DNA from 3 places in the Streptomyces sp. KL2 genome. Region 3 is predicted to be linked to each of the others. Evidence: riboswitches for the same ligand, from Rfam matches in the RefSeq annotation. Region 3 holds a riboswitch; each other region holds the start of a gene.
What was found. Region 3 has a riboswitch for cyclic di-AMP ahead of QPK52_RS06155 (M23 family metallopeptidase). Riboswitches for the same ligand answer to the same signal wherever they lie in the genome.
Positions count from the first base shown of each region.

Region 1 (7,005 bases), 2.3 Mb from region 3:
TTCACCCCGCGCCGGGTGGCGGCCTTCGAACCGCGCGTACGGGAGCTGGCCGACCGGCTCATCGACGGCTTCGCGGAGCGCGGCGGCGCCGACCTCATCCACGAGTTCGCGTTCCCGCTGCCGATCTACGCCATCTGCGACATGCTCGGCGTCCCGGCCGAGGACCAGGACGACTTCCGCGACTGGGCGGGCATGATGCTGCGTCACGGCGGCGGCCCGCGCGGCGGGGTGGGCCGGGCGGTGAAGCGGATGCGCGCGTACCTGGCGGACCTGATCCACCGCAAGCGCGGCGACCTGGGCGACGACCTGATCTCCGGCCTGATCCGGGCGAGCGACCACGGTGAGCACCTGACGGAGAACGAGGCCGCGGCGATGGCGTTCATCCTGCTGTTCGCCGGTTTCGAGACCACCGTCAACCTCATCGGCAACGGCACCTACGCGCTGCTGCGCCATCCAGGGCAGCGGCGGCTGTTCCAGGAGGCGTCGGCGGCGGGCGACACCGGGCTGCTGCAGACGGCGGTGGAGGAACTGCTGCGCTACGACGGGCCGGTGGAGCTGGCGACCTGGCGGTTCGCCACCGAGCCGGTGGAGATCGGCGGACAGCGGATCGCCACCGGCGATCCGGTGCTGGTGGTGCTGGCCGCCGCCGACCGCGACCCGTCGAGGTTCGCCGACCCGGACACCCTGGACCTCACGCGCGGTGACAATCCTCACCTCGGATACGGCCACGGCATCCACTACTGCCTGGGGGCGCCGCTGGCGCGGCTGGAGGGGCGGGTCGCCCTCACGGCCCTGCTGGGACGCCTCCCCGACCTGCGGCTCGCGGCGGAACCTGCCGATTTGCGCTGGCGGGGCGGCCTCATCATGCGAGGGCTGCGCGAACTGCCGGTGGAGTTCGAGCCGGTGCGCGGGTGACGCACAGTCACGTACGTGATCCGTGCGTGATCTGCGAGACACTGACTTGTGATGATCGGCCCGGTGACGCTACGTTCAGCCGTCAACCGCTCAACCTTGCCGTCTGTCCACGCACGAGAGGCTCCGCACATGCTTTCCGGGAACGGTAGACACCGCCGCCCCCGCCAGGCTCCCGCCATCTTCGTCACGGCAGGAGTGACCGGCGCGGGGTTCGCCATCCCCCTGCTGGGGGCGGCGGGCGCGCAGGCGGCAGACCTCGACACCTGGGACCGGGTCGCGCAGTGCGAGAGCGGCGGCCTGTGGAGCGCCGACACCGGCAACGGCTACTACGGCGGCCTCCAGCTCACCCAGGAGATCTGGGAGCAGTACGGCGGTACGTCGTACGCCAAGCGCCCCGACCTCGCCAGCCGCAGCCAGCAGATCGCGGTGGCCGAGAAGATCCTCGCCGACCAGGGGCCGGAGGCCTGGCCCTCATGCGGCGTCAACGCCGGGCTGCGCCACGACACCACCGGCGAGGCCCCGGCCATCGACCCGGGCAACCTCCTGCCGGAGGAGGACGCGCGGGACGGCGGGAGCGGTGGGAACGGCGGGGGCCTCCTGGACGGCGTCCTGCCGGGCGGCGACGCGGCGGAGGAGGACTCCCCGGCCGCCGGCGGGGGCGGGTCCGGCGGCGCGGAGGACGGCGCCGAGGGCGAGCGGAAGGCCCCGAAGGACGGCGGTGCGGAGGACGGTGCCCAGGACGAGGGCGCGAAGGGCGGCGGCGCGGAGGACGGCGCCGAGGGCGACGGTGCGGAGGACGGCGCCCGCGCCGGGGCGGGGGAGGGCACCGGAAAGCACCGCGGCGAGCGCGACCCGCGCGAACTGGATCTGGAGCGCGGGGCGGAGAGCCGGGCGCCGGAGGGCCGGGAGACCGCCGGCGACGGACGCTCCGAGGAGGCCGCCGACCGCTCCGCCCGCGCCGAGCGCCCCGCGCTGGCGGGCACCGTGAGCGGCCTGGGCTCCCGCGGGAGGGACGAGGGCTATCTCGTGCGCCCCGGGGACTCGCTCGTGACGATCGCCCAGGAGCACGGCGTGCCGGGCGGCTGGAGCGGGCTGTACGAGAGCAACAAGGACGTCGTGGGCGAGGATCCGGACCTGATCCTGCCGGGGCAGGAGCTCTCTCTCGGATGAGTGCGGACGGCCCTGCGGGATGACCCTCCCGGGCGACTGCGGCGTGTCGTTCCTGTCCGGCCTAATGCTCCTCATCTGACCTGCGGGTTCCATCCGTGCGGGCGTCAGAAAGGGTGAATCGCCGGTTTCTGACATGCTTTGAGACGGATGTACCGGTGTGCTTACCGTCGTGTCGCTCGCACCGCGAGTGCCACCGACCGCAGCGCCGAATCCTGCCGGCGGCCGGTGGGCAGTCGTCGCGTCAGCGCCGATGGCAGGAGCGGGGGAACCAGGTAGGCGCCGCCCAGGACCGCAGGGTCCGAAGCGGCTTGGGGTGAAGTCGCCCGGGGCTCCGCGCCCCGGACGGCCGGGCTTGCTCACTGCCCGAACCCGACAGCTCACCTCGCAGGCGTCGGTGAGATAAGGGACGTCCATGCTGTTCACCGGCAAGGGGCACGACAGCCGCACCGCCAGAGCCGTCCGCGCGGCCGCGCTGACGGGCGCCGCGGGCGCCGCCATCGCCGTTCCGGTGGCGGGCGCGCCGGGCGCCTCGGCCGCCTCCGTCGACACCTGGGAGCGGGTGGCCCAGTGCGAGTCCGGCGGCGACTGGTCCATCAACACCGGCAACGGCTACTACGGCGGGCTGCAGTTCTCCCAGTCCAGCTGGGAGGCCGCCGGCGGCACCCGGTACGCGCCGCGCGCCGACCTGGCCACCAGGGAGCAGCAGATCGCCGTGGCCGAGCGGCTGCTGGCCATGCAGGGGCCGCGCGCCTGGGCCTGCGCCGAGAAGGGCGGCCTCACCGCCGACGGGCCCGCGGCCGAGGTGGACCCGGGCGGCGGCCGTTCCGTCGGCCCCGGCACCGGGCGGACGTACTCCGAGTCGCAGAACCGCTCCCGCCCGCAGTCGCAGAACCAGTCGCAGAAGCAGTCCCAGGAGCAGTCGCAGGAGCAGTCCCGTTCGCTGTCGCAGGGCGCCTCCGAGCGGGCGGACGGCCACCGGGACGGCGCCGAGTCCGGCTACACGGTCAAGTCCGGCGACACGCTGCGCGCCATCGCCGCCGCCCACGGCACCACCTGGCAGCAGATCCACCAGGACAACGCCGACGTCATCGGCGACGACCCCAACCTGATCTTCCCCGGCCAGCAGCTCCGGGTCTGATCCCCTGCTGTGCCCGCCCCGGCGCCGCCCCGTCACCCGGCGGCGCCATCCCGGTGCGGTGTGTCACCTCCCTTGGCGGAGGGCGCGCCGCACCGGGTTTATTCAATTTGGAAACAAAGCGCTCTCACCCTCTCTGATCTGCGATTTCATCCTCCGTTCCGCCGTATGGCACGGGCTGTCGGCGAGGTGGCGTGCGCGGGCCGGATAGGCTCAGGGCACTGAGACCCGACACACACGCCCGACACACACGAAGGAGACCCTCGTGCCGTCCATCGACGTCGTAGTGGCCCGCGAGATCCTCGACTCGCGAGGCAACCCCACGGTCGAGGTCGAGGTCGGCCTCGACGACGGCAGCACCGGCCGTGCAGCCGTTCCGTCCGGCGCCTCCACGGGCGCCTTCGAGGCCCTTGAGCTGCGTGACGGAGACAAGAGCCGCTACGGCGGCAAGGGCGTCGAGAAGGCCGTCCTCGCCGTCATCGAGCAGATCGGCCCGGAGCTGGTCGGATACGACGCCACCGAGCAGCGCCTGATCGACCAGGCGATGTTCGACCTGGACGCCACCCCGGACAAGTCCTCCCTCGGCGCCAACGCCATCCTCGGCGTCTCGCTGGCCGTCGCCCACGCCGCCTCCGAGGCGTCCGACCTGCCGCTGTTCCGCTACCTCGGCGGCCCGAACGCGCACCTGCTGCCGGTGCCGATGATGAACATCCTCAACGGCGGATCGCACGCCGACTCCAACGTGGACATCCAGGAGTTCATGATCGCGCCGATCGGCGCCGAGTCCTTCTCCGAGGCCCTGCGCTGGGGCACCGAGGTCTACCACACCCTCAAGAAGGTGCTGAAGGAGCGCAACCTCTCCACCGGGCTGGGCGACGAGGGCGGCTTCGCCCCCAACCTCGGCTCCAACCGCGAGGCGCTCGACCTCATCCTGGAGGCGATCAAGCAGGCCGGCTACACCCCCGGCCAGGACATCGCCCTCGCCCTGGACGTCGCCGCCTCCGAGTTCCACAAGGACGGCCGTTACGTCTTCGAGGGCCAGGAGCGCACCGCCGCCCAGATGACCGACTACTACGCCGAGCTGGTCGAGGCGTACCCGCTGGTCTCCATCGAGGACCCGCTGTTCGAGGACGACTGGGACGGCTGGAAGACCATCACCGAGCGCCTGGGCGACAAGGTCCAGCTCGTCGGTGACGACCTGTTCGTCACCAACCCCGAGCGCCTGGCCCGCGGCATCGAGGAGGGCGCCGCCAACGCCCTGCTGGTCAAGGTCAACCAGATCGGCTCCCTGACCGAGACGCTGGACGCCGTCGAGCTGGCCCAGCGCAACGGCTTCAAGTGCATGATGTCCCACCGCTCCGGCGAGACGGAGGACGTCACCATCGCCGACCTGGCCGTCGCCACCAACTGCGGCCAGATCAAGACCGGCGCCCCGGCCCGCTCCGAGCGCGTCGCCAAGTACAACCAGCTGCTGCGCATCGAGGAGATCCTCGACGACGCCGCGGTGTACGCCGGACGCTCGGCGTTCCCGCGCTTCCGCTCCGCGGACCGATGAGCACAGCCGCTCCGCGGACCGGTGAGCACGGCCGGTCCGCGGACCGGTGAGCACGGCCGCGGGAAGCGGCCCCGCCGTCACCGCGTCCCCGCCGCCGTCCCGTACGGTGGCGGGGACGCGGCGGCATGCGGCGGCCCACCGCGGCGGCACGGCGACGACAGGGCAGCAGGGGAGGCGAGGTGGCCGCGGAACGGGACAGGTTCTCCACCGCGACCAGGCTCAGGGCACTGGGCACACAGGCGGCCGAGCGCGTCTACCGCGCCCAGAACCGCCGGATGCGCGCCCCCCGCCGCAGCCGGCTGACCGGCCGCGCCGCACTGCTCGTCCTGGTCCTGTGCTCGCTCGTGGTCGCCCTGGCCTACCCCATGCGGCAGTACGTCTCGCAGCGTGCGGAGATCGAGGAGCAGCGGCGCCTGGTCGAGGAACTGCGCGGCCGGGTCGAGGAGAAGCGCGATCTGAAGGCCCGCTGGAAGGACCCGGCCTACGTGGAGCGGATGATCCGCGAGCACCTGCTCTACGTGCGCCCCGGCGAGACCGGCTACATCCTCCCGCGCGGCACGGCCGACCGTACCGGCGAGGGCGCCTCCCGCTCCCGCCGCACCGCCGAGCCCGGCCCCACCGAACAGGCCTGGTACCGGCACCTGTGGGACGGAGTGGACGCGGCGGACGCCTCCGGCGCCGCCGGGCAGCGCCCCTGAGCGGTCCGGAAGCGGCCCGGACCCCGACCGCCCCGCCGGGCCCCCGCGCCCGGCCCCGACACCCCTGAGGCATCCTGGCCACATGGAAACGCCCCCGCCCCGTACCGAGCCCACCGCGCCGACCGAAGCCGACGTCGAGGCATTCCAGCAGCAGCTCGGCCGTCCGCCGCGCGGTCTGCGCGCCATCGCGCACCGCTGCCCCTGCGGGCAGCCCGACGTGGTGGAGACCGCGCCGCGGCTGGAGGACGGCACGCCCTTCCCGACCACGTACTACCTCACCTGCCCGCGCGCGGCCTCCGCGATCGGCACCCTGGAGGCCGAGGGCGTGATGAAGGAGATGACCGAGCGGCTGCGCACCGACCCGGAGCTGGCCGCCGCGTACCGCCGGGCGCACGAGGACTACATCGCGCGCCGCGACGCCATCGAGGTGCTGGAGGGCTTCCCCAGCGCGGGCGGGATGCCCGACCGCGTCAAGTGCCTGCACGTCCTGGTCGCCCACTCGCTGGCCGCGGGTCCGGGCGTCAACCCGCTGGGCGACGAGGCGATCGCCATGCTCCCGGAGTGGTGGAGCAAGGGGCCGTGCGTGAGCGCGGCCGGGGACGGCAGGGGCGGCGAGGACAGCGGGGAGGGTGCGCGGTGACGGGGACGGCGAACGGCACGACGGCCGGCGCGGCGGCCGGCACGACGGTCAGGGTCGCGGCCGTCGACTGCGGCACGAACTCCATCCGCCTGCTCGTCGCCGACATCGACCCGGCCACCGGCGAACTGACCGACCTCGACCGCCGGATGACCATCGTCCGCCTCGGCCAGGGCGTGGACCGCACCGGGCGGCTGGCCCCCGAGGCGCTGGAGCGCACCTTCGCGGCCTGCCGCGAGTACGCCGAGGTGATCCGCGGACACGGCGTCACCCCCGGGCGCACCCGCTTCATCGCCACATCCGCCTCGCGCGACGCCGAGAACCGGGACGACTTCGTGCGCGGCGTCGTGGACATCCTGGGCGTCGAACCCGAGGTGATCACCGGCGACCAGGAGGCCGCGTTCTCCTTCACCGGCGCCACCAGGGAGCTGGCGGGCGCGGAGCACCTGCCGGGGCCGTACCTGGTGGTGGACATCGGCGGCGGCTCCACGGAGTTCGTGGTCGGCGAGGACGGGGTGCGGGCCGCCCGCAGCGTGGACGTCGGCTGCGTCCGGCTGACCGAGCGCCATCTGCTGCGCGACGGCACGATCACCGATCCTCCCTCGAAGGCGCAGATCGCCGCGATGAGGGCGGACGCCGAGGCCGCACTGGACCTGGTGGAGGAGACCGTCCCGCTGGCCGGGGCGCGGACGCTGGTGGGACTGGCCGGCTCGGTCACCACCGTCGCCGCCGTCGCGCTGGGACTGTCCGAGTACGACCCGTCGGCCATCCACCACTCCCGGATCGGCGCGGAGAAGGTCGCGGAGGTCACCGCGCGCCTGCTGGCCGCCACCCACGACGAGCGCGCCGCCATCCCCGTGATGCACCCGGGCAGGGTGGACGTGATCGGCGCGGG
Region 1 is NZ_CP127170.1:3,656,053-3,663,057, forward strand. Features, by position in the region: gene QPK52_RS16585 (cytochrome P450 family protein) at 1-915, shown strand, start outside; gene QPK52_RS16590 (transglycosylase family protein) at 1,045-2,085, shown strand; cyclic di-AMP (ydaO/yuaA leader) riboswitch at 2,321-2,491, shown strand; gene QPK52_RS16595 (transglycosylase family protein) at 2,498-3,223, shown strand; gene eno (phosphopyruvate hydratase) at 3,486-4,775, shown strand; gene QPK52_RS16605 (FtsB family cell division protein) at 4,955-5,473, shown strand; gene QPK52_RS16610 (DUF501 domain-containing protein) at 5,556-6,113, shown strand; gene QPK52_RS16615 (exopolyphosphatase) at 6,110-7,005, shown strand, end outside.
Region 1: it holds a riboswitch for cyclic di-AMP, as region 3 does, so the genes downstream of both, QPK52_RS16595 (transglycosylase family protein) here and QPK52_RS06155 (M23 family metallopeptidase) in region 3, are expected to answer to the same signal.

Region 2 (7,005 bases), 1.8 Mb from region 3:
GGTGCGTGCTGGAGACCGGGGGCGACTCCCTCCACAACCTCGCCGCGTTCCTGGGCACCCTGGACCTGCCGTTCACCGTGCTCGACCCGCCCGAGCTGCGCGACCTGCTGCGCACCCTCGCCGACCGCTACCGGGCCGCCGCGGACGATCCCCATACGCCTTGACTTGAAGGCGACTTCAACTGTGAGGGTGGTTACGTGACACGAGGGCACGCCCTGTGACCGACGAGGAGGCACCCATGTCCATGACACCCGTATATCCCGACCCCACCCGCCCCGAGGCCCGAACCGTCCTCATCAGCGTCTGGGACGTCGGCACGCCCGAGCGGCAGCGGGCCGCCGCGGACGCCATCGCAGCCACCTGGGGGAAGCGGGAGTGGCCGACGCCGGGCATGCTGTCGTACAGCGTCTACGCGGGGGCCGACGGCCGGACGCTGCTGCACTACTCCCAGTGGACGGGCGAGGAGGCGTACGAGGAGTTCGTGCGCACCCACCGGCAGGAGCGCAACGACGAGATCGACGACGCGGTGCCGGGGATCGAGCGGCTGCGGCTGACGCGCACCCGGCGCTACCGCAGCCTGCCGCAGGAGCGGGACGGACGGGGGCGGGACGGAAAGCGGCCCGAGCCGGGGTGCGTGGTGGTCGTGGAGGTCGGGTTCGAGGGGCCGGACGAGGCGCGGCAGCGGGCATGGGTGGACACCGTGGCCGCGGCGATCGAGGACGACGGCGCCGGCGGGGGCCTGCCGCCCGGCGGCATCTCGGCCCACTTCCATCTGAGCACGGACGGCACGCGCGTGGTCAACTATGCGGAGTGGGAGAGCGAGCAGGCGCACATCGACGCGCTGGAGGCGCCGGGCAGGGGCATCGGCTCGCCGTCCCCGCTGTGGGACCGGGTGCGGAACTTCCCCGGGATGGTGAGCAACGACGTGGCGCGCTACCGGCTGCTGTTCTCCACCGAGCGCCCCGGGGAGCCGGCGGAGCGGGCTGCGGCGGCACGGCAGGCGTGACAGGCGTGGCGGGCGCCGCAGGCGCGGTGGGCGCGTGCGGGCGGGGAAGGCCGGCAGCCCTGGTGTCGGGGGGGGATGAGCCACCAGGGCCGCCGGGGTGTGGGAGCCGGCGTGCGAGAGCGCGGGCGGGGCCCGCGGGCCGTCGGCCGGACCGCCGTCAGATGGACTGGCCCTTGCTCCGCAGCCAGGTCAGCGGGTCGATCGGGTCGCCGCCGCCGGGACGGACCTCCAGGTGGAGGTGCGCTCCGGTGGAGTTGCCGGTGGAGCCGACGCGGCCGATGACGTCGCCGGTGGTCACCTTGCCGGTGGTGACGGTCATGGAGGACAGGTGGCAGTACCAGATCTCCGTGCCGTCGTCGAGCTTGAGGATGATGCGGTAGCCGTAGGAGCCCGCCCAGCCCGCCTCGACGATCTCGCCGCTGTGCACCGCCTTGACCGGGGTGCCGGTGGGGGCCGCGAAGTCCAGGCCGGTGTGGTTGTTGGCCCACATCGAGCCGGACTGGCCGTAGGTGGAGGTGAGCTGGTACGAGGCGAGGGGGAGGGTGTAGCTGGCCGCGAGCTTGGCCAGGCGCTCGGCCTCGGCCTTGCGCGCCGCCTCCTCGGCGGCCTTGCGCTTGCGCTCGGCCTCCTCCGCGGCGGCCTGTTCCGCGGCCTCGTCGGCCGCCTCGTCCGCCGCCTGGGCGGCGGCCTTCTCGAGCGCGGCCTGGGCGGCGCCGGTCTGCTGCTGGTCGGCCTGCTGGAGGATGCGCGCCCGCAGCGCCTCGCCGGCGTCCGCCGTCACGACGGTCGTGGTGGCGTCGGAGGTGTCCAGGCCGGCCTGGGTGACGGTGCCGCCGAAGGGGCTGGTGGCCTCCCCCTGCGGGGCGGGGCCGTTGTCGTCGCCGCCGGAGACCATGCCGCCGACGACGGGGAGGCCCTCGGCCACGGCGCCGAGGTCCACGTCCGGCAGGGAGATGGCGACCGGGGACTTGTCCTTGGCGGTGGCTATGCCGCCCGCGCCGACGGCGGCGATCACGCCGACGCCGAGGACCGCTCCGCTGCGGGCCATGCCGTTGCGCTGCTTGGCGACGCGGTGCCGGCCGCGGACCGGACGGACGGATTCCTCGGTCGGGTTCCACACCGGCCGGTCGCCGTCGCTTTCCGGGCCGAAAGGGGTGAAAGCGGCGGTGTGCGGGTCGTACGAGACCTCGGGGGCCGGGCTGCTGGACGCCACTGGGGCGCTCTCCTTTCCTTCCTTCTCGCCTACCGGGTTAGCTGACGGGTTCGGAGCAGGAAGGTCTCCTACGGATCCATACGGGCATGCCGCATGGCCCCGATTCACCCCAATTGGTGGTTCCCCGGTTCCCTGCGCGCGTCCTCGCTGTTGGCGGGGCCGCGCGTACGGGATTCGGCGACGGCGCACGGTGCCGCCCTCTTCGGCGACAGTGACGACCGCGCTGCGTTATCGAACGTTAATAGAGGTGCGCTCCGGATTCCAAGTCCCCTCTTTGGATATGGGGCTTTCTTGACGGAGGACTATCGGGGCATTGACGGGCCAATTCGGGCGAGTCGACCGCCGGATCGGCGCATGAGACGCACGCCACACCATCTGACGTTGCCTCAGATGTTATGCGGAGGGGCGCATGGCGGCTACGGACGGTCACCGCCGGCCGGAGGCTCCGGGGGCCCGGGGTCGCGCATGACCGCCAGCAGCGCCATGTCGTCGGACCGGTGCCCGCGGGTGTGCGCGTCGACGTCCGCGAGGAGGTGGTCGAGCAGGGGGGCCGGCCCGGGGAAGTGCCGGCCGCGCAGCCCCTCCACCGGGTCGTAGAAGGCGTCCGCCGCGTTCCGCGCCTCCGTCAGGCCGTCGGTGTGGAGCAGCAGCAGGGAGCCGGGCGGGAAGGGCACCGGTCCGGTCCGCCCGCTCCCGGAAGCCCCCGCCAGGTCCCCCAGCCCCAGCGGCAGCGCGTACGCCTCCGTGTCCGGCTCCAGCAGCCGCACCTCCCCCTCCCCGGTCAGCAGCACCGGCGGCGGATGGCCCCGGTTGACGATCCGCAGGCTCCCCGCTTCCCCGGCCGGGATCTCGGCGAGCACGGCCGTGACGAACTCCTCCGACCGGCCCGCCCCCGTCTCGCGCTGCCCGGCCTCCCGGATCAGGGCGTGCTCGATGCGGTCGGCGACCGCCGCCAGGTCCTCCTCGGTCTCGGCCGCCTCCCGGAAGGCGCCGAGCACGACGGTGGCCGTGCCGACGGCGCCCGTCCCCTTGCCGCGCACGTCGCCCACCAGCAGCCGCAGCCCGTACGGCGTCCGCTCCACGCCGTACAGGTCGCCGCCGATGCGGGCGTGCGCCTGCGCGGCCTCGTAGCGGACGGCGATCCCGAGGTCGCCGACCCGGCCGGGCGGCACGGGCAGCACCGCGAGCTGGACGGCCTCGGCGACCCGGTGGGCCGATGCCACGCTGATGTCGCTGTGGTGCAGCACGCGGCTGAGGACGAGGGCCAGCACTCCGACGGTGGTGTTGGTGACCAGCCGCGCCGTGCTCTCCGCCGGGGGCAGTCCGGCCCGCACCAGCAGGGCGAGGACCACGGCCGTCGAGGCGGCCACCATGGCCGCCGTGCCGCCGAACGTCCACAGGGCCGCGGCGACCAGGCACGCCGCGATGAACGGCGCGCTCAGGAACACCTCGGGAGGGGTCAGCAGATTGACCGCCAGCCCCATCAGGACCAGCAGCAGGGGCAGCAACCAGGGCGGGCGGCCGACGACGGGGATGACACGGGCACGGGTCCTGCCCCCGCCCGTGTCCTGCCGCCCGTCGCCGTGCACCCCTCCAATCTTCCCGATGCCCGGCGTCCCGGCGAGTCGATCAGGTCCGGCCGGACGACGCCGGACGCCGGGGCACCGAGCACCAGGGCCCGGGCACCTACGCCCGGCGGGCGGCGACCGCGCGGCGCACCCCGTACGAGGCGGCACCGGCCGCCAGCACCGCCGCGCCCAGGAGCACCGAGGCGAGCGGCAGGGCGAAGGCCAGCACCACGCACCCGGTCAGCCCCACCGCCGGCACGATCCGCGGCGGGCGCCCCTCGCCGGGGCCGAGGGTCCAGGCGGAGGCGTTGGCGACCGCGTAGTAGGCCAGGACGCCGAAGGAGGAGAAGCCGATCGCGCCGCGCAGATCCGCCGTGGCGGCCACCACCGCCACCACCGCGCCGACGGCGAGCTCGGCGCGGTGCGGCACGCCGGAGCGCGGATGCACGGCGGCCAGCGCGGACGGCAGGTGCCGGTCGCGGGCCATCGCCAGGGTGGTGCGCGAAACGCCGAGGATCAGGGCCAGCAGCGAGCCCAGCGCCGCCACCGCCGCCCCGGCGGTGACGACCGGGACCAGCTCCGGTACGCCCGCCGCGCGCACCGCGTCGGCCAGCGGCGCGGTCGCCCGGCCCAGCGCGTCGCCGCCCAGCACACCGAGCAGCGCGACCGCGACGGCGGCGTAGACGACCAGGGTGATGCCCAGCGCCAGGGGGATCGCCCGGGGGATGGTGCGGGCCGGATCGCGCACCTCCTCGCCGAGGGTGGCGATGCGCGCGTACCCGGCGAAGGCGAAGAACAGCAGGCCCGCCGCCTGGAGCACACCGCCGGGCGAGACGCCGCCGGACGTGTCCGCCCCGGACGGCGAGGACCAGAAGGCCAGCCGTGCGGCGTCCGCCTCGCCGGAGGTCAGGCAGGCGACCACGACGGCGGCCAGCACCGCCAGGACGGTCGTCACGATCGCGCGGGTCAGCCAGGCGGTCTTCTGAACGCCCGCGTAGTTCACCGCCACCAGTGCCACCACCGCCGCGACCGCGACCGCGTGCGCCTGTTCCGGCCACACGTACAGGCCCACCGTCAGGGCCATCGCCGCGCACGAGGCGGTCTTGCCGACCACGAAGCCCCAGCCGGCCAGATGGCCCCAGAACGGGCCCAGCCGCTCGCGGCCGTAGACGTAGGTGCCGCCGGAGGCCGGGTAGCGGGCGGCCAGCCGGGCCGAGGAGGCCGCGTTGCAGTACGCGACCACCGCCGCCAGCGCCAGGCCGAGCAGCAGACCGGCCCCGGCCGCCCGGGCCGCCGGGGCGAAGGCCGCGAAGACGCCCGCGCCGATCATCGACCCCAGGCCGATCACCACCGCGTCGCCGGTGCCCAGCCGCCGCAGCAGCCTCCCGCCCGGCTCCGCCCCCGCTCCCGTCCCCGCTCCGGCTCCGGCCTCCGCCGGTTCCCGGGCAGGTTCCCGGGAGGGTCCCTGGACCGGTGATCCGCTCATGGTCGGTCTCCATCCTTATCCGTGGAAGTCCGCGGGAGCCGCCGAGAGTCCGGGCCTTCCGGCCGGCTGCGCCGAACGCCGCGTCCGATCCGGCGGACGCAGCCCCCTCCCCACCGCGAGTACCGGACGGTAATGTCGGCTGGGAGGACGGTCGGCCTCCTCAGCAGGCACGTTCCGTGTTCCCGGCGGTTCGGTCCCGATGGTGCGGAGGAAGCGTATGGCGCGAGACAGCCGGCCGGCGCGTCCCGGCGGCGATCCGGAGGAGCGGTGGCAGCTCCTGTGGAGCCACCGCGAGCAGTTGCTGAGGGTGGCCCGGCGGCGCTCCCCGAGCGTGGAGGACGCCGAGGACGCGGTCCACGAGGCGCTGCTGAGGGCCTGGGAGAACCCGCAGGTGGAGGACGAGCGCCTGGGCGCGTGGCTGACGACGGTGACCGTGCGGCTGTGCGTCGACCGGCACCGGCAGATCAGCCGCGAGGCCGAGGTGGGCAGCCGCTCCACGCTCGCCGCCCCCGGCGCGCCGCCGGTCGAGGACGTGGTGTGCGACCGTGCGGAGGCCTCCTGGGTGGCGACGCGCAGCGTGGAGCTGCCGCCGCGCCAGGCGGAGGCCCTGTGGCTGAAGGCGGAGGACCTGGACGTCGGGCAGGTCGCCCGGAAGATGGGCCTGAGCTACCGGACGGTGGAGTCGCTGCTGGCCCGGGCCCGGCGTACGATGCGCGCCTCGCTCGCGGGGACGCTGGCGCTCACCGCGTGGCTGCTCGGCCGGGGCAAGGCGCCCGTCACGGGAGGTCTCCAGACGGCGGGGGCGGTGTCCACGGCGACCGTGGTGGCCGTCCTGGGCCTCGCGCTGCCCGCCTCGGAGCGACCGCAGGACCATCTCCCTCCCCGGGCCGGCGCCGCCCCGGCCGCCGAGCGGCCCGCGGCGGACGGCGGGCCGGACCGGCCCGCGGCCCCCGGCCGCCCCGCCCCCGAAGGGGCGCGGCACACGGCGGACCGGGCAGCGGAGGGCGGCCGTACGGCGGGGCCGGAGCCCGCCGCGAGCGGTGCGCCGGTGCTCCCGGAACCGCCGCGCCCGCCGGAGCTGCCAGGGGTGCCGGAGGAGACCGGCGTGCCGGAGGCCGGCGGGCTTCCTCGGCTGGAGCCAGACGCACTTCCCCGGCCGGAGGCCCCGTCCCTGCCCGGCGGCGGCCTCGGCGGTCCGGACGCGGCGGGCGGCGGCTCCGTCGCCCCCGACGAGCTGTCCCGAACCGCCAAAGACGCCGGGGACGCGGTCGAGGGCGCGACCGGGAAGGCGGCCGGGAGCCTCACCGCGGATCCGGCCGGGGACCCGGTCGGCGCCCTCCCCTGACCGGGCCGGCACACGGGGCGGGGAACGAAAAACTCCGCGCTTCCGGCGACGGACGCCCCGGCCCTCCCCGTAGAGCGGGTGTACGCACCTGCTCCACGGCTGGAGGGCGGAACGGATGGGTGTCGAGATCCGTGTCGAAGGGCTGACCAAGTCCTTCGGCAGACAGGTCATCTGGCAGGACGTGTCCCTGACGCTTCCGGCCGGTGAGATCTCGGTGATGCTCGGTCCCTCGGGCACGGGCAAGTCGGTCTTCCTCAAGACCCTCGTCGGCCTGCTGCGGCCGGACCGCGGCTCGATCACGATCGAGGGCAGGGACGTCACCCGGCTCCGCGAGCGCGAACTGTACGAGGTGCGCAAGCTGTTCGGCGTCCTCTTCCAGGACGGCGC
Region 2 is NZ_CP127170.1:3,117,491-3,124,495, reverse strand. Features, by position in the region: gene QPK52_RS14185 (helix-turn-helix transcriptional regulator) at 1-164, shown strand, start outside; gene QPK52_RS14180 (antibiotic biosynthesis monooxygenase) at 245-1,006, shown strand; gene QPK52_RS14175 (M23 family metallopeptidase) at 1,164-2,219, opposite strand; cyclic di-AMP (ydaO/yuaA leader) riboswitch at 2,231-2,409, opposite strand; gene QPK52_RS14170 (PP2C family protein-serine/threonine phosphatase) at 2,636-3,808, opposite strand; gene QPK52_RS14165 (APC family permease) at 3,906-5,273, opposite strand; gene QPK52_RS14160 (RNA polymerase sigma factor) at 5,491-6,618, shown strand; gene QPK52_RS14155 (ABC transporter ATP-binding protein) at 6,734-7,005, shown strand, end outside.
Region 2: it holds a riboswitch for cyclic di-AMP, as region 3 does, so the genes downstream of both, QPK52_RS14175 (M23 family metallopeptidase) here and QPK52_RS06155 (M23 family metallopeptidase) in region 3, are expected to answer to the same signal.

Region 3 (7,005 bases):
GGGCGCGGGCAGGACGGGCTGCACCGGGACTCCGTAGTGGCCCAGCAGTTCGGCCGCCTCCCCACCGCTCAGGGGAGTGCTGCGGAGCGTGCCGCGGTCCGGCTCGCGCACCCGGGTGAGCAGGGCGGCGGCCGCCGCCTCGTCGATGTCGTCGTACTCGGGCACCCGGCCCGGTTCGGCCGCGTCGCGCCGCCACTGCGCGTAGCGGACCGCCTCCGACAGGGCGCCCACGGCGCGCTCGGGGGCGGGGTAGGCCGGCAGGCGGTGCTCGGCGAGGGCGGCGTCCAGGCCCTCGATGGCCAGATGGACCACGGCCACCGGCTTGGCCGGGGCGCTCGCGGCTCCCGCGCCGTTCCGGCCGCCGTCCTCACCGCCGCTCGCGCCACCGGCCGGCTCGCGCAGCGCCTGTGCCAGCGACTCGGCCAGCAGGGCCGCGTCCTTCGGGCCGTGGCTGGCGTCCACCCAGGGGATGGCGGTGACCACGACGGCGTCGGTGGCCGGGTCGGCGAGGGTGGCGGCCAGGGCCCGCCGGAAGTCCTCGGGGGTGGCCTCGGTGGTCAGGTCGGTGACGGGCTGCGGGCGCAGGCCCCGGGCCAGGCAGGCGTCGTAGGTGAGCAGGCACAGCGACTCGGCGTTGCCCAGGATGCCCACGCGCGGGCCGGCGGGCAGCGGCTGGGTGGCCAGCAGCACGCCGGCGTCGACGAGTTCGGTGACGGTGTCGACGCGGATGACCCCGGCCTGCCGCAGCAGCGAGGAGACCGTGGCGTCGGGGGTGCGGCCGGCCGGGACGGCGTGGCCGGGGGGAGGGGCGCTGGCGTTGTGGCGGGCGCCCTTGACCACGACGATCGGCTTGCGGGCGGCGGTGCGCCGGGCCAGGCGGTTGAACTTCCTGGGGTTGCCGAAGGACTCCAGGTACATCAGGACGACATCGGTGTCGGGGTCGTCGTCCCAGTACTGGAGCACGTCGTTGCCGGAGACGTCGGCGCGGTTGCCGGCCGAGACGAAGGTGGAGACGCCGCCGGCCCCACGGCCGCGGCGGTGCAGTCCGGCGAGCACGGCGATGCCGATGGCCCCGGACTGCGTGAACAGCCCGATGCGGCCGCGTTCGGGCGTCTCGGGCGACAGGGTGGCGTTGAGCCGGACGTCCGGGGCGGTGTTGATCAGGCCGAAGGCGTTGGGCCCGATGATGCGCATCCCGTACGAGCGGGCCTGCCGCACCAGTTCGCGCTGCGCGTCGCGGCCGAAGTCGGCGGAGAGGACGACCAGTCCCTGCACGCCCCGCTCCCCGCACTCGGCGACCACCCCCGGCACCTCCCGGGCGGGGACGGCGACGACGGCGAGGTCGACGGGCTCGGGGATGTCGCGCACCGAGCGGTGGGCGGGCACCGAGTCGATCTCGGCGCGGCCCTCCTCCAGCGCGCGGTTGACGGCGTGGACGCGGCCGGTGAAACCGGCCGTGCGCAGACTCTCCAGGACGGTGCGCCCGGCCCCTCCCGGGTTGCGGCTGGCGCCGATGACGGCGACCACGCCGGGGGACAGCAGCCGCTGCACGGAGCGGGCCTCGGCGCGCTGCTCACGGGCCCGCATGACCGCCAGGGACTGCTCGGTCGGTTCGATGCCGAAGGTGAGGTGGACCGCGCCGTCCTCGAAGCTGCGCTTCTGGGAGTAGCCGGCGTCCGTGAAGACCTTGACCATCTTCGTGTTGGCGGGCAGCACCTCGGCGACGAAGCGGCGCACCCCGCGCTCGCGGGCGCAGGCGGCGATGTGCTCCAGCAGGGCGGAGCCGACCCCGCGGCCCTGGTGGTCGTCGCGGACGAGGAAGGCGACCTCGGCCTCGTCGGCGGGCAGGGAGGCGGGACGGCCGGAGGAGTCGATGCGGTCGTAGCGGACGGTGGCGATGAACTCGCCGCCGACGATGGCGGCCAGGCCGACCCGGTCGACGTAGTCGTGGTGGGTGAAGCGGCGTACGTCGCGGTCGGAGAGCCGGGGGTAGGGGGCGAAGAAGCGGTAGTACTTCGACTGGTCGGAGACCTGCTCGTAGAACCTGACCAGGCGCTCGGCGTCGTCGGGCGTGATGGGGCGGACCCGGGCCGTGCCGCCGTCGCGCAGCACCACGTCGGCTTCCCAGTGGGCGGGGTAGGCAGGCTCGCTCGGCGTCCGCATGGGGGCCAGCCTAGTCACCGGGCCCCAGATCGCGGAGGTGTCGGCTCCCCTTCCCGGGCGCCCGCCTGTGCGAAGCTGGGCTGGGCCCCGGACATGCGCCCCGGTCCCGACCGGACCCGGCCCGGTCCGCTCCGATCCGTTTCGACCCGAAGGGCAACACCATGGCAGAGCGCCGTGTCACCGTCGGCTGGCCCGAGGGCCTGCACGCCCGCCCCGCCGCGATCTTCGTCCGCGCCGTGACCTCCTCGGGCGTCCCCGTCACCGTGGCCAGGCCGGACGGCGAACCGGTCAACGCCGCCTCGATGCTCTCGGTACTGGGACTGGGGGTGGAGGGCGGCCAGGAGATCGTGCTGGCCTCCGCGGCCGAGGACGCCGACACCGCCCTGGACCGGCTGGCGAAGCTGGTCTCCGAGGGGCTGGACGAGCTGCCCGGAGCCGTCTGAGCCACCCGGTCCGGCACCCGGCCGCGCCGGACCGGGCCCGTACACGGCACTGGATACGGACCCGGCGTGGAAACGCGGCGGAAAGCACCGGAGGAAGACACCGGCTAAGGCTGCGGGGCGAACGCCCCGCAGCCTTTCTCCGCACCCGAAGCATTTCGGGAACGCATTCCCCGCGTACTCCCGTCCTGCATACACAATTCCTGTTACGAATTGTCACACGGCGTGTTTACGGCGTGTTTCGCTCTTCTCACCGGGCCTTTCCGGCGGCCGTCGCGCGCGGCCACCGGCCGCTGCTCGCGGCGCACCGCGACGGAGCGTTCCACGTGCTCGCTCGCCAGGGCGCGCGCCCGCTCCGCGTCACCGCGCGCGACGGCGTCCACGACGGCTCCGTGCTCCCGCCACACGGCGACCGCGCGCAGCGGCGGTTCCGCGGCGTACACCCAGTTGATCTTGCGGCGCAGCTGTGTGAGCAGCGAGGCCAGGCTGGGGCTGCCCGACGCCCGGGCCAGCGTCTCGTGGTACCAGTCCTCCAGGGCCCCCAGATCGGACAGCCGCCCGCTCTCCGCGCGCTGCAGGCCCAGGCGGACCAGCCCGCGCAGCACCCTCAGCTGCGCCTCGGTGCGGCGCCGGGCGGCCCGCGCGGTACCCAGCGGCTCCAGCAGGGCGCGGATGTCGAGCAGGTCGGCGGCCTCCTGCTCGGTGGGCTGGGCGACGCAGGCGCCCGCGTGGCGGCGGGAGACGACGAAGCCCTCCGACTCCAGGGTCCGCAGGGCCTCGCGCACCGGGACGCGCGAGACGCCGTAGCGTCTGGCGAGGAGTTCCTCGGTGAGCCGGGCCCCGGGCGGGAACACACCGGAGACGATGTCGTCACGGACCGCGCTGCACACCATGTGCGCGGAAATGCGCATGGGCCGACCTCCGCCGCCGTCTCCATGTTTCCCGAAGTGCCGCAGGGACGAACTGTATTCCACTGCCACACGTTTTCCGATGCCCGTCGGAAAACAGACGTGAAAACATCCGCCGCGCGACCTCGCGGGCCGCGCGGCGGATGCCGGTGCGTGACTGCCGGGTGCCCTGCGGGCCGGGTCCGTCAGACGTCGACGCCCTTGCCGGCCAGATAGGTGATCGGGTTGAAGTCCGAGCCGTAGTAGGCGCCGTTGCGGGCCTCGAAGTGCAGGTGCGGGCCGGTGCTGTTGCCGGTGGAGCCGACCGCGCCGATCTGCTGGCCGCCGTCGACCTTCTGGCCCGCCGAGACCTTCGTGGCGGACAGGTGGGCGTACTGGGTGTACTTGCCGTCGTCGTGGCGGATGACGATCTGGTTGCCGTACGCGCCGCCCCAGCCGACCGTCACCACGGTGCCCGGGCCGACGGACCGCACCGGGGTGCCGGTGTTGGCGGGGAAGTCGATGCCGCTGTGCTTGCCGGAGGACCAGGAGGCGCCGGCCTGCTTGTAGGTGGTGGTGGTGTCCACGCCCGCGACCGGGTCGGCGTAGCCGGTGGCCGAGCGGCGCTCGGCGGAGCGGCCGGCGCGCTCGTTCGCGCGCTTCTTCTGGGCGGCCTCGCGCTCCTCGGCGGCCTTGGCAGCCTTCGCAGCCTTCTCGGCGGCCTTGGCAGCCTTCGCAGCCTTCTCGGCGGCCTTCGCGGCCCTCTCCTTCGCGGCCTTCTCCTCGGCCGCCTTCTCCGCGGCGGCGTCGGCGACGCGCTGCTGGGCCCGGGCCTGGGCCCTGACGTCGTCGGCGATCGTGTCGCCGACGGCCATGGCCTGGACGAAGCCCAGGGCGTAGGTTCGCGAGCCCTCGCCCGGAGCGGCGATCGCGGGGGTGGCGGCGGCGCCGACCACGCCGGTGACGGCAACGGCGGCGGCTCCGACCAGACCGGCGCGGGTGCGCACGGAGCGGCTGGAGAGGTGGTGCTTCTCTGTGAGGCTCTCGGTGAGCCCGGTGAGCTTCTCGGTCAGCTTCTCGGCGAGCTGCGCGGTGGCACGGGTGAACGCCATGGGTGGCGTACTCCTTTCCTTCCTTCTCGCCTACCGGGTTAGCTGTCGGGTTCGGAGCAGGAAGGTCTCCTACGGGCGCACGGCCCGATTCACCCCAGGTGCCTCGGAAGAGGACCGCTCCCGCGCAGAAGGGCGGGAGGGTGGGTCCCCGGCTCCCCCGCTCGGGGGACTCGGCGATCACTGCCGTCGGCCGCGGTCGCGGTCACTTCTGACGGCCAGCGGGGTCGACGCTAAACGGACAAATTTGAGCGAGCAAGCAAATAGCGCCTTTTGTAGGCCACACCACACAGGCCACCCACCGGAACAGCCCAAAACCGGACATACGGAAGGCCCTTGGTGTGGCAATCCCACCAAGGGCCTTCCGTCGCACAGCCGCCGCGGCGCGGCCGGGGATCACTGGTCCGTGACGACCGTCACCTCTCCGATGCCCAGGTCGCGCACCGTGTCGGCGATCTGTGACGCGTCTCCCACCAGCACCGTCACCAGGCGGTCGGCGGGGAAGGCGGCCACGGCCGCCGCCGTCGCCTCCACGGTGCCGGTCTCGGCCAGGCGGGCGTACAGCTTCGCCTGGTAGTCGTCGGGGAGGTGCTGCTCCACCTGGTCGGCGAGGGTGCCGGCCACAGCCGCCGCCGTCTCGTAACGCAGCGGGGCGACCCCCACCAGATTCTGCACGGCCGTGTCGCGCTCGGCGTCGGTGAGGCCCTCCTCCGCCAGGGTGCGCAGCACGCGCCACAGGTCCTCCAGTGCGGGACCCGTCACATCGGTGGCCACCGAGCCGTTGATCGCCAGCATCGAGGCGCCGGTGCCCTCGGGCGAGGAGCGCAGCACCTGGGCGAAGGCCCGTACGCCGTAGGTGTAGCCCTTCTCCTCGCGCAGCACCCGGTCCAGGCGGGAGGTGAGCGTGCCGCCCAGGCAGTACGTGCCGAGCACCTGGGCGGGCCAGACCCGGTCGTGCCGGTCGGGGCCGATCCGGCCGATGAGGAGCTGGGTCTGCACCGCTCCGGGCCGGTCCACGACGACCACCCGGCCGGTGTCGTCCGCGGTGATCGGCGGGACCGGGCGGGGCCCGGCAGCCGCGCCCTTCCAGTCCCCGAGGGTCTCGGCCAGCGCCTTGTCCAGGTCCACCCCGGTGAAGTCGCCGACCACCACGGCCGTGGCCGTCGAGGGCCGCACATGCTCCGCGTAGAAGGCGCGCACCGCCGCGGCGTCGATGTCCCTGATGGTCTCCTCGGCTCCCTGGCGGGGACGCGAGAGCCGGGAGTCGGCCGGGAACAGCTCCTTCGACAGTGCGATGGCCGCCCGGCGGGCGGGATTGGCCAGCTCGTGCGGGATCTCGTCCAGGCGGTTGCGCACCAGCCTCTCGACCTCGCCCTCGGGGAAGGCGGGGGCGCGCAGTGCGTCGGCGAGCAGACCCAGCGCCCTGGTCAGCCGGGAGGCGGGGACCTCCAGGGAGACCCGCACACCGGGGTGGTCGGCGTGCGCGTCCAGGGTGGCGCCGCACCGCTCCAGCTCGGCGGCGAACTCCTCGGCGCTGTGCCGGTCGGTGCCCTCGCTCAGCGCCCGGGCCATGATCCCGGCCACACCCTCCAGGTCCCGGGGCTCGGCCTCCAGCGGCGCGACGAGGTTGACCTCGACGGCCACGACCTTCTGGCCGGGGCGGTGGCAGCGCAGCACGGTCAGCCCGTTGGGCAGTTCGCCGCGCTCGGGGGCGGGGAACGCCCACGGCCGGGGCTCGCCGCCGCGGGGCTGGGGGTGGAACTCCATCGACATTCCGTTCTGGGCCGTGGCGTCGCTCACTGAGCGGCCTCCTGGTCGTGGGTGTCGGCGGCGGAGCCGGTCTCGGAGACGGTGGCGCCCTCGGAGACGTCGGCCCCGGTGTCGGGGGCGGTCACCTGGGTGGGCTCGTAGATCAGCACCGCGCGGTTGTCGGGGCGCAGCCGGGCCGCGGCCACCTCGCGCACCTCGTCGGCGGTGACCTGGAGCACGCGCTCCACAGCGGTCAGGGCGAGCTGGGGGTCGCCGAACAGCACCGCGTAGCGGCACAGTTCGTCGGCGCGGCCGCCGACCGTGGCCAGCCGGTCCAGCCACTCGCGCTCCAGCAGCGCCTGGGCGCGCTCCATCTCCGCCGGGGTCGGTCCCTCCTCGGCGAAGCGGGCCAGCTCCTCGTCGACCGCCCGCTCGATGTCGGCGATCTCGGCGTCGCCGGAGGCCTTCACGTCCAGCCACCCCATCGAGGGCGCGCCCGCCAGCCGCAGCATGCCGAAACCGGCGGTGACGGCGGTGCGGTCACGGCGGACCAGGCGGGTCTGCAGGCGGGAGGAGTCGCCGCCGCCGAGCACCGTCAGCGCCAGGTCGGCGGCGTCCGCCTCACGGGTTCCGTCGTGCGGCAGCCGGTAGGCGGCC
Region 3 is NZ_CP127170.1:1,356,407-1,363,411, forward strand. Features, by position in the region: gene QPK52_RS06140 (GNAT family N-acetyltransferase) at 1-2,163, opposite strand, end outside; gene QPK52_RS06145 (HPr family phosphocarrier protein) at 2,325-2,606, shown strand; gene QPK52_RS06150 (GntR family transcriptional regulator) at 2,810-3,514, opposite strand; gene QPK52_RS06155 (M23 family metallopeptidase) at 3,697-4,602, opposite strand; cyclic di-AMP (ydaO/yuaA leader) riboswitch at 4,616-4,788, opposite strand; gene QPK52_RS06160 (M16 family metallopeptidase) at 4,996-6,372, opposite strand; gene QPK52_RS06165 (M16 family metallopeptidase) at 6,396-7,005, opposite strand, start outside.